2 regions of the Verrucosispora sp. TAA-831 genome follow, and region 2 is predicted to be linked to the other one. Evidence: riboswitches for the same ligand, from Rfam matches in the RefSeq annotation. Region 2 holds a riboswitch; the other holds the start of a gene.

Region 1 (7,386 bases), 1.4 Mb from region 2:
CCGGCCGGTACGGCTGGAGCACGGTCAACCGACCCGAGCCCCGGTACGGCGCGAGCATCTGTTCCAGCACGGCGACCGCCACCCGTGGCTCGTGGCAGAGCCGGCTGACCCAGCCCGCGCCCGGGTTGAGGTCGGTCCAGGAGCGGGACCGTTCGGTCAGCGGGTAGTGCCGTCGGTAGTAGTCGCGGATGCCGGTGCGCAGCGCCCGGTAGCTGGCGGTGGTCCCGAACTGCTCGATCCAGGAATGCTCGTCGGGCGGGACGGCCTGGCTGGTGAGCTGCCCGCCGAGCCAGTCGAACTCCTCGGTCAGGATCACCGACCGGCCGGCCCGGGCCGCGGCGAGCGCGGCGGCGACCCCGCCCAGCCCGCCGCCGACGATGAGCACGTCCGCACGCATCTGTGCCACTTGCATCCTTCCAGTCGTGCGGGCCGCCTATCGGCGGTCGACCGCCGGATCGGGGGCGCCGAGGGTGTCGCCCTCGACGAACTCGCAGGCCAGGAGTCGTTGCTGGACGCCGTCGGCGCTGCCGTCGATGACCGAGGTCAACACCTCGACCGACTGCCGGCCCATCTCCTCGCGGGGGATGTGGAATCCGGTGAAGGCGGTGTCGGTGGGCACCGGCACCGTCGGGTCGCCGAGGGTCAGGATCGACAGGTCACCGGGGACACGCAGGCCGCGTCGGCGGGCGGCGGACTCCAGCGCCACGGCGGTGGCGAAGTCCTCGACGAAGACGACGGTGCTGCCGTCGGCGACCAGGTCGTCCAGGACGGCCTCGGCGTCGTGGGTCGGGCCGGTCAGGCGACGGGCCGCCTCGGCGGCCGGTGCGGCGGCGTCGAACCCGCGCCAGCGGTCGGCCGACGACTCGGCGGTGGCGTCCACACCCAGGTAGGCCAGGCGCCGGTGACCGTGTCCGAGGGCCAGCTCGACGAGTTGGCGTACCGCCGCGGCGTAGTCGGTGCCGACGTAGGGGACCGGTCCACCGGCGTCGTCGCGGCGGCCCACCGCGACGTACGGGTATCCGTCGCGGTTGAGTCGGAGCAACTCGGCGGCGTGGATCTCGCGGCCGAGCAGGATGCAGCCGTCGGCCAGGCGCAGCCGGTTGTCCCGGTGGAAGATCCGCCGACGCCCGTCGACCACCGGGGCGCTGGTGAACAGCAGCAGGTCGCAGCCGACCCGTTCGGCGTACTCCTCGATGCCGAGCAGGAAGGGGTGGAAGAAGTCCCGGCTGCCGCTGGGGAACGCGGGCTCGTAGGTGAAGACGCCGATGATCCGGTTGAACCGGGACGCGAGCCGGCGGGCGACCGGGTCGGCGGCGTACCCGGTCTCGGCGATCACCCGCAGCACCCGCTCCCGGGTCTCCGGTGCGATGCGTACCTCCGCGTCGACGCGGTTGTTGAGCACCAGCGACACGGTCGCCTGGCTGACACCGGCCATCCGGGCGATGTCACGTTGCGTGACTCGTCGGGGTGCAGGGGGCACGGGGGAGTCCTTCCACTGCCGCTAATGCGTATTAGCGTTCGGGTTGGGAAGGAGCTTCGCGGTTGAGCCCGATCGATGTCAAGAGGGTGACGCCAGATTTCCGGCCGATGAACTGCCTGAACTAATGCGGATTATCAAGTGCCTACAGCGGACTCGTGCAGGCGACGTGGAGCGCTGGGGGTGCCCTCGCCGTCGGGTCTTGACAGCGTCGTCCCGGGGGCACAGTATTCAAGAACCCGACATCGCTAATGCGTATTAGCGCCTATCCCAACGCCGTGTAGCTCCCCGCTGTCCACGGAGAGCTGCACGGAGCGTGACTGGTTGCTGCGGACGTGACCGGAGGCGGTCCCGGCCGGTCTCAGACCCGGCCGGTGACCAGGTACTGCATCTGGTGCTCGTGGTTCGGTGCCACGCCGTACCGGCGGTCCAGCTCGTAGATCGACGTCAGCGGGACGGCCGTGACGTCGGCCAGGCCCGCCTCCTCCAGCACCGCCACGGTCTTGTCGATCGAGGTCGCGGTGGCCAGCGGCAACTCGGCCTGCACCTGGCTGTCGTAGTGGCCGGTGAAGTTCTCCGAGGCGTTGTCGAGACCGTCCGGGAACCAGGTGCTGTCCACCACCGCGACGACGCCGCCGGGACGCAGCAGGCGGATCCAGTTGGCCACGGCGGTCTGCGGCTCGCGCAGCGTCCACATCAGGTACCGGCTGGTCACGGCGTCGAAGCTGCCCGCCGGGAAGTCCGGGGCCACGGCGTCGCCGAGCTGGATGACCGGACCGCCGGGAACGGCGGCGGCGTGCCGTCGGGCCTCGGCGAGCATGCCCTCGGACAGGTCGACACCGGTGACCCGGTGCCCGAGACCGGCCAGGATCATCGCGACCTGGCCGGTGCCGGTGCCGACGTCGAGCACGTCCACCGGTGCCGGGGGCAGAGCCTTCGACCAGATCTCCGACCAGGCCCGCTGGTCGTCGGCGAGCCGGTCCGGGCGCTGCTGGTACGCGTCGTAGTCAGGCGCGCGACCGGTCCAGTAGGCGTTGATGCGTTCCTGCGTGGTCATGCGGCGGTCCTCTCGTCGGTGCTCTGGTGGATCGGGTGGAACAGCAGGTGGACGGCGCCGTCGAGGTCCAGGCGTCGGATGCCGATGCCGTAGACCGGCTCCAGCACGGCGGGGTCGAGGACCTCGTCGACGGTGCCGGCGGCGGCCACCCCACCCGCGCCGAGCAGCACCAGGTCGTCGCAGTACCGGGCGGCCAGATTGAGGTCGTGCAGCACGACGACGGAGCAGGTGTCCAGCGTGCGGACCAGATGCAGGATCTCGTGCTGGTAGCGGATGTCGAGGTGGTTGGTGGGCTCGTCGAGCAGCAGGTGGGTGGCCTGCTGGGCGAGCGCGCGGGCGATCAGCACCCGTTGCCGTTCCCCACCGGAGAGCTGGGCGAACGCCCGACCACTCAGGTGCGTGGCACCGACCCGACTCAGGCAGCGGGCGGCGATCTCGTGGTCGGCCCGCCCGGCCCGCTGGAACGTCGACAGGTGCGGCCCCCGGCCGAGCAGCACCAACTCCGCCACGGTCAGGGCGGTCTCCCCGCCGGTCTCCTGCACGACCACGGCCAGCCGCCGCGCGGCCTCCCGGGCGGGTAGGGCGGACAGCGCATCGCCGTCCACCGCGACCTGTCCACTGCGGCTGCGCAGCGCGCCGTAGAGCAACCGCAGCAGCGTGGTCTTGCCGCTGCCGTTGGGCCCGATCAGGCCGAGGATCCGTCCCGGTCGGGCGGTGACACTGACCCCGTCGATGACCGGGTTGACGCCGTAGTGCCAGGTGACACCGGTGGCCTCGATCACGGTTGCTCCCGGAACCGCTGCACGATCCGCTCCAGACCGTCGATCGACAGCGGCGTCGGCGGCTCGGTGAAGTTGAACAGTTGTGTCATGACCTGGCCGTTGCGGACCGCGTCGAGCTGCTGCGCGCCCGGCAGCCCGGTCAGCCCCTGCTCGACGGCGCGGGGGTCGCCGTCGCCGTAGAGCAGGATCAGCACGTCCGGGTTGCGGCCGAGCAACTCCTCGACGGTGACCTCGAAGACCCGGTCCTTGACGTCACCGAAGACGTTGCGGAAGCCGGCGGCCTCCAACTGCGGGTGGGCCATGCTGCCGGTGCCGTACGCGTACGTGGTGCCGCCGCCCACGGTGGGGTAGAGCACCGCTGCGGTGCGTCCGGACGCGTCGCCCGACTCGGCCCGTACCTTCGTCATCCGCTCCCTGAGCGCGGTGACCGCACCTGCCGCCTCGGTCTGGCGGCCGAACACCCGGCCGTACGTCTCCATCTGCGCGTAGATGTCGTCGAAGCTCGGCACGGCGGTGCTGTCCGGGCACATCGCCGGCTCCTCCAGCAGCGGGATGTCCACCGCCGCGAGGGTGTCGCGGGAGAGGTTGTCGACCTCGCCGAGGACCAGGTCGGGCTCCTGGCTGATCACCACCTCCTTGGAGATCTGCAGGTGCCCGCTGGTGTCGGTCCTGTCGGTCAGCAGCGGGATCCGGTCCAACCCGGCCTGGGTCGGCGCGTCGTAGTACTCCTTCGGGTACTGCCCGGCGCGGGCGGTGACCCGGTCCAGGACGCCGAGCGCGTGCAGGTACGGCACGGCGGCGCTCTTGAGCAGCACGACCCGCTCCGGAGCGGCGTCGAAGGTGACGTCCACGCCGCAGTTGGTCACGGTGACCGGGTAACCGGGACCGGCCTCGGCCGGCCCGTCGGCGCCGCCGCCGCACCCGGCGACGAGCAGCACGCACGCGGAGGCGGCGGCGGTGGCGAGGCGGGTTGCCTTCAACATCGGTTCTCCTTGACGGGTGGGCGTTCAGGCGCCGGAGGCGTGCAGGCGGCGGATCAGGACCAGCAGGAAGGGCGCGCCGAGCAGGGAGGTGATGATGCCGATCGGGATCTCCTGGGGGGCCAGCAGCACCCGGGCCAGCACGTCGGCCCAGACCAGCAGGATCGCCCCGAGCAGCGCGGCCACCGGCACCACGCGGACGTGCGGCGCGCCGACGATGCGCCGGGCCAGGTGTGGCACGACCAGACCGACGAACCCGATGCTGCCGGCGGCGGAGACCAGGATGCCGACGCTCAGCGAGACCAGCACCAGCAGCCGGAGTCGGAACCGGTCCGGCGAGACGCCCAGCGTGTGCGCGGTCTCGTCGCCGATGGCCAGCACGTCGAGCCGCCGCCCGACGACGGTCAGGTAGGCGATGGTGCCGATCAGCACCACCGCGGCGATCAGCAGCAGGGCGTTCCAGCGGGCCAGGCCCAGCGACCCGAGGAGCCAGAACATCACCGAGCGGGCGCCCTCGGCCGACCCGGAGGCGAAGATCAGGAAGCTGGTGGTGGCGTACAGCGCGTACCCGACGGCGACGCCGGCCAGCAGCAGCCGGAGGGAGGTGACCCGGCCGCCGCTGCGCGCGATCAGGAAGACCAGCAGCGACGCGCCGAGCGCGCCGACGAACGCGCTGGTGGAGAGCGCGTACTGGCCGAAGCCGGCACCGGCGCCGAACAGGATCGCGGCAGCCGCGCCGCTGGAGGCGCCGGAGTTGATGCCGAGCAGGTACGGGTCGGCGAGCACGTTGCGGACCATGGCCTGCAACGCCACGCCGCAGACCGCCAGGCCGGCGCCGACCAGCATGCCGAGCAGGACGCGGGGCAGTCGGACCTGCCAGACGATCGCCTGCTGCGGCCCGGTCCAGGTGACCTCGCCCGGCAGCCCGACGAGGTGGTGCCCGATGATCCGGGCCACCGTCAGCGGGGGGATGCCGATCGCCCCGGCCCCGACCGCGACCAGCCCGGTCAGGACCAGCCCGAGGGTCAGCGCGAGCAGCCAGAGGCCGGTGCGGCGACGCTGCGCCGCCACGCCGAGCACGTCCGTCCGGCTCGTCGGCAGGGTGGTGACGCTCACCGCACTCCCACGCAAAGTCGTTGTTCTTGCCAAGTCTTTGCAAAAACTAACACCATGATCATGCGAGCGGAAGCCGGATGAGTCGTTGTTCACCCACCGCCCGACACGCCGTGGCGGTGCGGACATCACACCCGCGCGACGGTCGCCGCGCGTGATCCGGACGCTAGGATCCGTGACGGTACTGGTTCGCCCCGGCCGTTCGGTCGGAGCGTCGTAAGAGGGAACCCGGTGTGAATCCGGGACTGCCCCGCAGCGGTGAGTGGGAACGACCGCCGTCACACGCACTGGACACCTGTCCGGGAAGCGACGGCCAGTAGGAGACCGGCCCAGCCGGTCGCGCCCACGAGTCCGAAGACCTGCCCGTGCCGCGTGCGCAACCGCGCACGCCGCCGTCGGCCCCGCGGGAGGGCCAGGGCGAGGTCGGTCGTCGCACCGTGCCCTCCCCAGCCCTCCTCCGGAGCCGTACCGCCGGACCTCGAGGGAAGGGAACCCTGGCGACATGACCACTCCGTTCGGCACGAGCACCGTGCTCGGCTACCCGCGCATCGGCCCGCGTCGTGAGCTCAAGACCGCGGTCGAGGGCTACTGGGCCGGCCGCATCGACGAGCCGACCCTGCGGGCCGCCGCCGCGCAGGTGCGCGAGCAGACCTGGCGTACGTTGCACGACGCCGGCCTGTCCGCCGTACCGTCCAACACGTTCTCGCTCTACGACCACGTGCTCGACGCGGCCGTCACGGTCGACGCCGTGCCCGACCGGTTCCGCCGGCTGGGCCTCGGTGAGCTGGACACCTACTTCGCCATGGCACGCGGCACCGCGCAGGAGCCGCCGCTGGAGATGACGAAGTGGTTCGACACCAACTACCACTACCTGGTGCCCGAGATCGGTCCGGACACCGCCTTCGCCGCCCGCCCCGACAAGCCGCTGGCCGAGTACGGGCGGGCGCGGCAGCTCGGCATCACCACCCGTCCGGTCCTGGTCGGCCCGGCGACCCTGCTGCTGCTCGCCAAGCCCACCGCCGACGCGCCCGACGGGTTCCGCCCGTTCGACCGGCTGGACGACCTGGTCGACGTCTACGCCGACCTGCTGTCCGCACTCGCCGACGTCGGGGTGCCGTGGGTGCAGCTCGACGAACCGGCGTACGTCGGCGACCGGTCCGACGCCGAGATCCGCGCCCTCGGTGCCGCGTACGCCCGGCTCGGCGCGCTGACCCACCGACCCCGCCTGTTCGTCGCCGCGTACTTCGGGGAACTGGGCGACGCGCTACCCGCGCTGCTGGACACGCCGATCGAGGCGATCGGGCTGGACCTGGTGGCCGGGCCGGGCGATCTCGGCCGACTCGCCGGCCACGGCGCGCAACCGGGCCGGACCGTGGTCGCCGGGCTGGTCGACGGCCGCAACGTGTGGCGGACCGACCTGCGGGCTGCCGCAGCCGTCGGCGCCACCCTCACCGGGCTCGCCGACACCGTCGCCGTGTCGACCTCCTGCTCGCTGCTGCACGTGCCCGTCGACCTGGCCGCCGAGACCGACCTCGACCCGCTACTGCGGGAACGGTTGGCGTTCGCCCGGCAGAAGGTCGACGAGGTGGTCGCGCTCGGCCGGGTGCTGCGCGACGGGGTGGGCGAGCTGCCCGCCGCGCCCCCGCCGGTCCCGGCGCAGTGGCGCGACGACCCGGTCCGCGCCCGACTGGAGGCGCTGCGGCCCGAGCACACCCGGCGCGGGCCGTATCCGCAGCGCGCCGACGCCCAGCGGCGCCGCCTCGGGCTGCCCGCGCTGGCGACCACCACCATCGGGTCGTTCCCGCAGACCGAGGCGCTGCGCCGGGCCCGGGCCGAGCACCGCGCCGGCCGCCTCGACGCGGCCGGCTACGCCGAGCGGATGCGGGCCGAGATCGCCGAGGTGGTGGCCGAGCAGGAGCGGCTCGGACTGGACGTGCTGGTGCACGGCGAGCCGGAGCGCAACGACATGGTGCAGTA
Region 2 (7,386 bases):
ATCTGATCGTGCTCGAAAGCGTCGTCCTGCGGGACCTGCTCGACGAGGCGAGCATCTGCGACGTGTGGTTGCAGAGCCAGATGTTGAAGGCGCGCCGACACCGCTCACTACTGCTGCAACACACCACATCCGACTGCGAGGCGCGCCTGGCGATGCGCCTGCTCGACCTGGCGCAGGGGTTCGGCACCGCGTCCGGCCGGAGTATCCGGATCGGCCTCAAGCTGCGCCACGAGGACTACGCCGCGATGATCGGCACGACCCGCTCCCGGGTCGGGCTGTTCCTGCAACGCTTCACCGACCGCGGGATGATCCGGCGGTCGCCCTGCGGAGCCATCCACGCCGACCCGAGTGCGATCGTCGGCTACCTGATGGAGCGGATGGGCCTGGGCCCGCTGCGCCGCCCCGACGCCGTCGCGTGAGCACCGCACACCGATCCGCCGGCCGGCACCCCGTACGCCTCCGACTCCCACCCGCGACCACGATCGGCCGTGAGGGGGAGTCGGAGGGCGGAAGGGGTCACTGCCGGCCGCTCGGCTCCACGACCGTCGGGGTGGCGGCGCGGGCCTGCGCCCGGGCCGAGCGGACGGCGTGCCGGCGACGCCGCTCCCGCGCGTTCTGGTAGAGGCTACGGCCCCAGAGCAGCAGCCCGCCGCCGTCGAGCAGGAAGCTGATCACCGCGATGGTGACGAAGTCCAGGGACCCCATCATGGAGTCCTGGCCGGAGACGAAGAGCAGGAACTGGTAGATGAAGCCCCACAGCAGGGGTATGCCGACGAAGATCAGGGTGAGCAGGGCCATCAGGCGCCCGCCGATCCAGGCCAGGGCGTACCAGCGCACCACCCGCATCTCCCGCCGGGGCAGCCCGGACTGGTCCACCCGGGGCGTGCGCCGCACCATCCGCGCGACCAGGTTGCGCAGGTAGTCCTCGGTGTCGGACATCAGGTTCCGGCACCCGAGCGCGGTGGCGACGATGTAGTAGCCGTCGGTCCGCAGGAACAGGAACGTCTGCCAGATGATCCGGACCAGGTACGTGAACAGCAGCGCCGTGAGCAGCAGCGCGCCCCACTCCGGCAGTTGCAGGTAGCCCTGCCGGCCCGCCCAGAGGGCGAAGACGAAGGCCGAGGCGAGCACGCCGTCCACCAGGGTCCCGGCGATGAACGCGACGAAGCGTTGCCGCTTCGGCGCCATCCAGATCGTGCTCATGTCGGTCTGGACCACCAGGATGTACATCTGGTTGCCGATGACGAGCCGCGACGGTACGCCCGCCGCCCGCGCCGCGACCATGTGCGCGGCCTCGTGGATCGCGACCCCGACCAGGGTGAGGATGAACGTCGCCCAGGTCAGCGCCGCGAAGTGGATGGGGAACAGCAGCGTCTCGCCGGGCGTGGGCAGCAGGTCGGGATCGTCGGCGGCGAGGTACACACCACCCGCGATGACCAGGACGCAGAGCAGCAGCACGGGCAGGCTGACCATGCGGCGGGCCACCGTCGGGCTGAGCCAGTTCAGGCTCCAACTGCGCCGGGGGCGGGACGTCGCGGCCGGAGCGGGGGCCGGGGCCGGGGCGGGTGCAGCGGCCCCGCCGTCGACCTCGACGAAACCCTCGTCGCCCAGCGCGTCCAGGAAGTCGGTGATGTCGGGCGTCTCGGCGTACTTCTGTTCGTACTGGCGGACCGCCTCGCCCACCGAGTTGCCGGCGGCCAGCGAGTGGAGCAGATCCAGCCCTTCGGCGGGGATCGACAGGAACACCTGCCGCTCGACGTCGCCGATGATGACGGTGTCGCCCTCCGCTCGGTGGTCGAACGGGCGCACGCGGACAAGTGTGTCTGGTGGGTAGCCGGCCATGGTCAGTCGTCCTTTTCGCTCATCTCATCCGGGTCGTTGAAGGCCGGCACCCGGAGTTGCCGTCCGGGTGCCGGCCTTCAGGTGTGTCACCGTCAGGAGACGACACACGCAGCGGCGACAGCGCTGGTCTTCACCGACTCCAGCCGGCGAACCGTGAGCTTCTTCATGAGAATCACCTCCCTCGCGACATCGGGCAGCACTACGGTGCCGGTCGCGAGGGAGATCGTCTGCTCACTTATGTGCATACGCCGATAGCGTGTGTGTGGCATTGAGCGAATCGAACCGAACATACCTCACAAGCGACGTCGGTCCGGTGGTGTCCTGGTCGTGCCGACCCGTGCGCTACGCGTCGGCCCAGCCGGCCGGATTCGTGCACGACTCCCGGCTGATCCCCGAGCCGGTGTCCGGCCAGTCGCCGAACCGCTCGTGGTGCAGGTGGGAGAAGAGGTAGCAGAAGCCCTCGCAGCCGGCGTCGGGCACCGCCGTCACCGGATTCGCCTTGACCGCCTCGTAGAACTCCCGGCCCAGCGCCACGATGTGGCCGCGCGCGTACAGGAAACCGTCGTCGGAGCCGTCGATGATCTCGTGGATGTCGGCGCGGTCGATGTCGTACAGCTTGCGCTCGACCACCCGGTCGAGGGCGACCAGCTCGGCGCGGGGCAGCTCGGTGGAGAGCCGACGTAGTTCGGCGACGAAGGGGTCGAGCCACCGGTCCATGGCGTACCCGTCGTCGTGCGCGGGATCGCGGTCGACCAGGGCGCGACGCAGCGCCGCCTGCTCCGGACCCAGTCCGGCCCACGCCTGCTCCACCAGCGCCCAGAAGCGGTCCTCCTCCTCGGCCGTCGGCAGCGTCGGGGAGACCTCAAGATCACTGTTCGTCATGGTCGGACGATAACCGCGAGCACCGACAGTGGGAGCCGACGTGACGCACCGCGTGCGACCGGTCGCACATTGACAGCGGCGGCGGGAGCCGACCAGACTGGCCCGACAATTCCACAGCCGCGGTCACGTGTGGGGGAAGTCCGGTCGAAGTCCGGCGCTGGCCCGCAACGGTGGGCCGCCGGGGGTTACCCCGGTGGCGAGCCCGAATACCCGACGTGTCCGCGAGTCCCTGCTCCTCACCCGTCGTGGCCCACGGGTCGGAGGCCGGCCAGCCACGTCCTGACGGGCGGGCCGGGTTCCTGACGACCGCCGGGCCGGAAAGGCGCGCCCGATGGTCGTCCGCCTGAGCCGGTACCGCCTGCTCACCCTCCTCTGCGGCGTGTTCGCCGCTCTCACCCTCACCCTGACTCTCACCGGTCCGGCGACCGCCGCCCCCGTCCAGGTGGGTAGCGTCCGGTCCGACGCCGCCGCCGGTTGGCTGGCCCGCCAACTGGTCGACGGGGAACGATTCGAGACCGTCTTCGACGGCGTCGCGTACCCGGACCAGGGGTTGACCCTCGACGCGGTCCTCGCCTTCGCCGCCGCCGGTGTCGCCGACGACTTCGGTGCGTCCGCGCTGGACTGGGTCACCCGCCCGGACGTCCGCGACGGCTACGTCGGCGACGGCACCACCGAGGCGTACGCGGGCGCGACCGCCAAGCTCGCCCTCGCCGTCGCGGTACGCGGCGGCGACCCGACCGACGTCGGCGGGGTGGACCTGATCGCCCGGCTGCGCGGGTTGCAGGCGCCCGACGGCCGGTTCACCGACCGGTCGGCGTGGGGCGACTACAGCAACACGTTCAGCCAGTCCTTCGCGATCCTCGCGTTGCGTCGGACCGCAGCGGGTACGCCCCCCTCGGCCGCCGGGTGGCTGGTCGGCACCCGGTGCCCGGACGGTGGTTACCCGGTGCTGCCGGCGCAGCCGGTCTGTAGCTCTGACGTGGACGCCACCGCCCTCGTGGCGCAGGCGTTGCGGGCCGCCGGACGGCACTCCGCCGCCGCCGCGGCACTGCACTGGCTGGTGTCGGTGCAGCGGGTCGACGGCGGCTTCGCCAACGCCGACGGGATTGCCAACGCCAACAGCACCGGGCTGGCGGCGCAGGCGCTACGCGACGGTGGCCGACCGCTGTCCTGGCTGCGGGCCCGGATCTTCCTGGCCGGGTTGCAGGTCGGCTGCGGCGCGCCGACAGCCGACCGGGGGGCCGTCGACTTCGACGGCGGCACCTTCGACCCGGGCACCGCCACCCGCGCCACCGCCCAGGCCGTCCTCGGTCTCACCGGCACCGGGTACGCACGGCTCTCGTCTGCCGGTGCCGCCACCGGCGCACCCACCCTGCCCTGCCCCTGAACCACAAACCGATCCCCGTTCCCCCAGACGAAGGAGCGCCCATGTCCCATGTCCAGAGTCCCGCCCGCCGGTGGTTCGCCGGCCTGTTGGCAGCGGCCGTCGTCGCGCTCGGCCTGATCGCCGTCGAACCGTCGCCGCGCGCCGCCCACGCCGCCGCCTGCACCGGCACGACGGGGGTCACCGTCGTGGTCGACTACGGTCCGCTCGGTGGCGGCGTCCAGGTGGCGTGCGCGCTCGGCGACCCGGCCACCGGACTGGCCGCCCTCCAGGGCGCCGGCTTCGCGGTGACCGGTACCCAGCGGTGGGGCCTGGCGTTCATCTGCCGGATCAACGGCCAGCCGACCGCCGCCACCGAGCCCTGCGTGAACACCCCGCCCGCCAGCGCCTACTGGTCCTACTGGCACGCCTCCGGCAGCGGCGCTACCTGGACCTACAGCACGCTGGGCGCGACCAGCTACGACCCGGCACCGGGCACGGTCGAGGGATGGTCCTTCGGCACCGGCACGGCACCCAGCATCACCGCCCCCTGACCTGCGGATAGCCTGACGGGCCGCAGACGCCCGCCGGGTGTCGACGCCGTCTGGCGCCGCAGGGTGACCGGGCGGTACGGTGTCGACACCCGGCGTGCCGGGCCACAACTGAATGCGTCCCGTTCGGGGGGAAGCCGGTCGAAGCCGGCGCTGACCCGCAACCGTGAGCGAGCCCTGTCTCGCGAGCCGGAATGCCCCGAACCGGACGAGCGGCTTCCACTGTCGAGGTCTACAGGGTGGAGTCCGGGCAGCCGACTTTCGGCACCTCGTCGCGACCGCGCGTACGGGATGCCGCCGCCCGTGCCTTCCGGAGCTTTCACCGACCGCTCTGCGAAAGGCACCCCTCATGCTCTCCTGCTCGCTCCGGCGCGTCGGCGCCGGACTCGGCGCGGCCACCGCCACCGCGCTCGCCGTCGTCGTCGCCACACCACTGGGCGGGGTGGCCGCACCGACCGCGACCCACACCGCCGCCGCCGGAGACGCCGCGCGCTGGCTCGCCGGTGAGTACGCCGACGGCATCCTGCCCGGTCCGTTCGGCGGTGCCGACTGGGGCCTCACCATCGACGGCGTGCTCGCCCTCGCCGCCACCGGCGTCGACCCGTCGACCCGACAGTCGGCGACCGCACAGATCGCCGCCAACGTGCGCTCCTACAACAGCTACGACGACTGGGGCATCGAGGGATTCACCGACGGCGGGGCCACCGCCAAACTGCTCTACGCCGCCTCCGCCGCCGGTGGCGACCCGACCGACTTCGGCGGCTGGGACCTGCGCGCCGAGACCCTGTCGCTGGTCTCCGGTGCGGACACCGGCCATCAGCACGGCCGGATCACCAGCCGCACCACCGAGGCGTCCGGTCAGGACCCGTCCAACACCTTCGACCAGAGCTTCGCCGTCCTCGGGCTGGCCCGCAGCGGTGGCGCACCGCAGGAGACGGCCGACTTCCTGGTCCGCCAGCAGTGCGCGGCCGGCGGCTTCCGGCTCTATCCCGACGCGGACGGCGCTCCGTCGCCGAGCTGCGACGCGCAGGGCAACGCCACGCTCGACGTCGACTCCACCGCGATGGCCGTCCAGGCGCTGCTGGCCAGCGGTGCCGACGGCGCGGACGCCGCCGCCCAGCGTGGAGCCCAGTGGCTGGCGGCACAGCAACGCGCCGACGGGTCGTTCGGCGGGTCGGGGCCGACCAGTGGCGCCAACTCCAACAGCACCGGCCTCGCCGGACAGGCTCTGGCCGCGGCGGGCCGGGACAACGAGGCCACCCGGGCCGCCGAGGCGTTGGCAGCGCTCCAACTCACCACGGGCAACGGCGGTGCCGCCGCGACCGACGCCGGTGCCATCGCGTACAACACCGACGCGCTGACCGAGGCGGTCGGCGCGGGCATCACCGACAACCTCCGGGACCAGTGGCGTCGCGCCACCGCCCAGGCGCTGCTCGGCCTGGCCCAGGTGCCGCTCGGGCGGATCGGTCTCGACCTGCCGCCGACCGGCGGCCCCACCCCGTCGTCCAGCGCGTCGCCGACGCCCACCGGCTCACCCACGCCGACCGCGTCACCGACGCCGAGCACCTCACCGACACCGACCGATCCGCCCACCGTCGACCCGACGCCGAGTGCGTCCCCGAGTGAGACGCCGTCCACGCCGGTCGCCACGCCGACCGTGAGCACCAGCCCGGTCGCGGGCGGGCCGGGACGCCTGCCGACCACCGGCGTGGCCATCGGCGGGTACGTGCTCACCGCGCTGCTGCTCGTCGGCGGGGGAGCGGTCCTCCTGGTGCTGGGCCGTCGGCGGGCCACATGAGCGGCCGGACGGTCCGCACGGCACTGGTGCTCGCGGTGACCGCCGCGAGTACGGCGCTCGGCGCGGCTCCGGCACAGGCCGCCGGTCGCGCCGGCCACTGTCCGGACGCCGACGGGGTGACCGTGGTGGTCGACTTCAAGGAACTCGGCGGTGGGGTGGTGGTCCGCTGTGCCCCGGGCGACCAGGCCACCGGTCTGTCCGCGTTGAAGAACGCCGGGTTCCAGATCGCCGGCACCCTGCGCTGGGGTGAGGGCTTCATCTGCCGGATCGAGGGCAAACCCGCCGCTGCCACGGAGAAGTGCGTGGACACCCCACCGGCCAGCGCCTACTGGTCGTACTGGCACGCGCCGGACGGCGGTTCCTGGACGTACAGCGACCGGGGCGTGCTCAACCGCACGCCACCGGCGGGCAGCTTCGAAGGCTGGTCGTTCTCGCTGAACCGCAGCGCCGACAACGCGCCCCGACCCGCGGTGGCACCGAACCGACCGGCACCGCCGCCGCGCACCACCCCACCGGCACCGCCGCCGCCCCGCACCTCGGCACCGGCACCGCCACCACCCGTACCCGCCCCGCCACCGCCGGGTGCCCCGCCGCCCGTCGCCCCGCCGCCGGCCGCGGGCGCACCCGTGGCGCCGGGCGTCGGCGTCCCGACCGGTGGGGGCGGTACGCCCGTCGCCTCGGCCCCGGTCGCGCCGACCGGCGATGCGTCCGGCCCGCCGCCGGAGGTGCCGCCGACGGCGGGCACCGTGCCGCCCCTGGGCGCCGCGCCCGCGCCGCCGACCGACCCGAGGGGCTCGCTGCCGCCGGTCGAGGTCACCGGGGCACGGGACGACGGCGGCCTGCCGCTGGGCACTCTGGCCGGGCTGTTCCTGCTGGTCGTGTTGGTCGGCGGTGGCGTCCTCGCGGCCCGTCGTCGGCGTACCCCGGATGACTGACCGGGCCGTCGTCCG

Evidence for each region. Region 2 has a riboswitch for cobalamin ahead of ACQVFL_RS17040 (peptidase). Riboswitches for the same ligand answer to the same signal wherever they lie in the genome.
Region 1: another riboswitch for cobalamin. It lies ahead of metE (5-methyltetrahydropteroyltriglutamate--homocysteine S-methyltransferase); the one in region 2 lies ahead of ACQVFL_RS17040 (peptidase).

What each region holds. Positions count from the first base shown of each region.
Region 1 covers NZ_CP192240.1:2,424,939-2,432,324, forward strand. Annotated here, with positions in the region: gene ACQVFL_RS11010 (FAD-dependent oxidoreductase) at 1-397, opposite strand, end outside; gene ACQVFL_RS11015 (LacI family DNA-binding transcriptional regulator) at 434-1,480, opposite strand; gene ACQVFL_RS11020 (class I SAM-dependent methyltransferase) at 1,839-2,534, opposite strand; gene ACQVFL_RS11025 (ABC transporter ATP-binding protein) at 2,531-3,316, opposite strand; gene ACQVFL_RS11030 (ABC transporter substrate-binding protein) at 3,313-4,299, opposite strand; gene ACQVFL_RS11035 (FecCD family ABC transporter permease) at 4,324-5,412, opposite strand; cobalamin riboswitch at 5,578-5,790, shown strand; gene metE (5-methyltetrahydropteroyltriglutamate--homocysteine S-methyltransferase) at 5,912-7,386, shown strand, end outside.
Region 2 covers NZ_CP192240.1:3,788,141-3,795,526, reverse strand. Annotated here, with positions in the region: gene ACQVFL_RS17055 (Crp/Fnr family transcriptional regulator) at 1-419, shown strand, start outside; gene ACQVFL_RS17050 (hypothetical protein) at 517-1,809, opposite strand; gene ACQVFL_RS17045 (DUF4240 domain-containing protein) at 2,185-2,724, opposite strand; cobalamin riboswitch at 2,828-2,956, shown strand; gene ACQVFL_RS17040 (peptidase) at 3,056-4,111, shown strand; gene ACQVFL_RS17035 (hypothetical protein) at 4,153-4,641, shown strand; gene ACQVFL_RS17030 (cell wall anchor protein) at 4,988-6,436, shown strand; gene ACQVFL_RS17025 (hypothetical protein) at 6,433-7,371, shown strand; gene ACQVFL_RS17020 (CbiQ family ECF transporter T component) at 7,364-7,386, shown strand, end outside.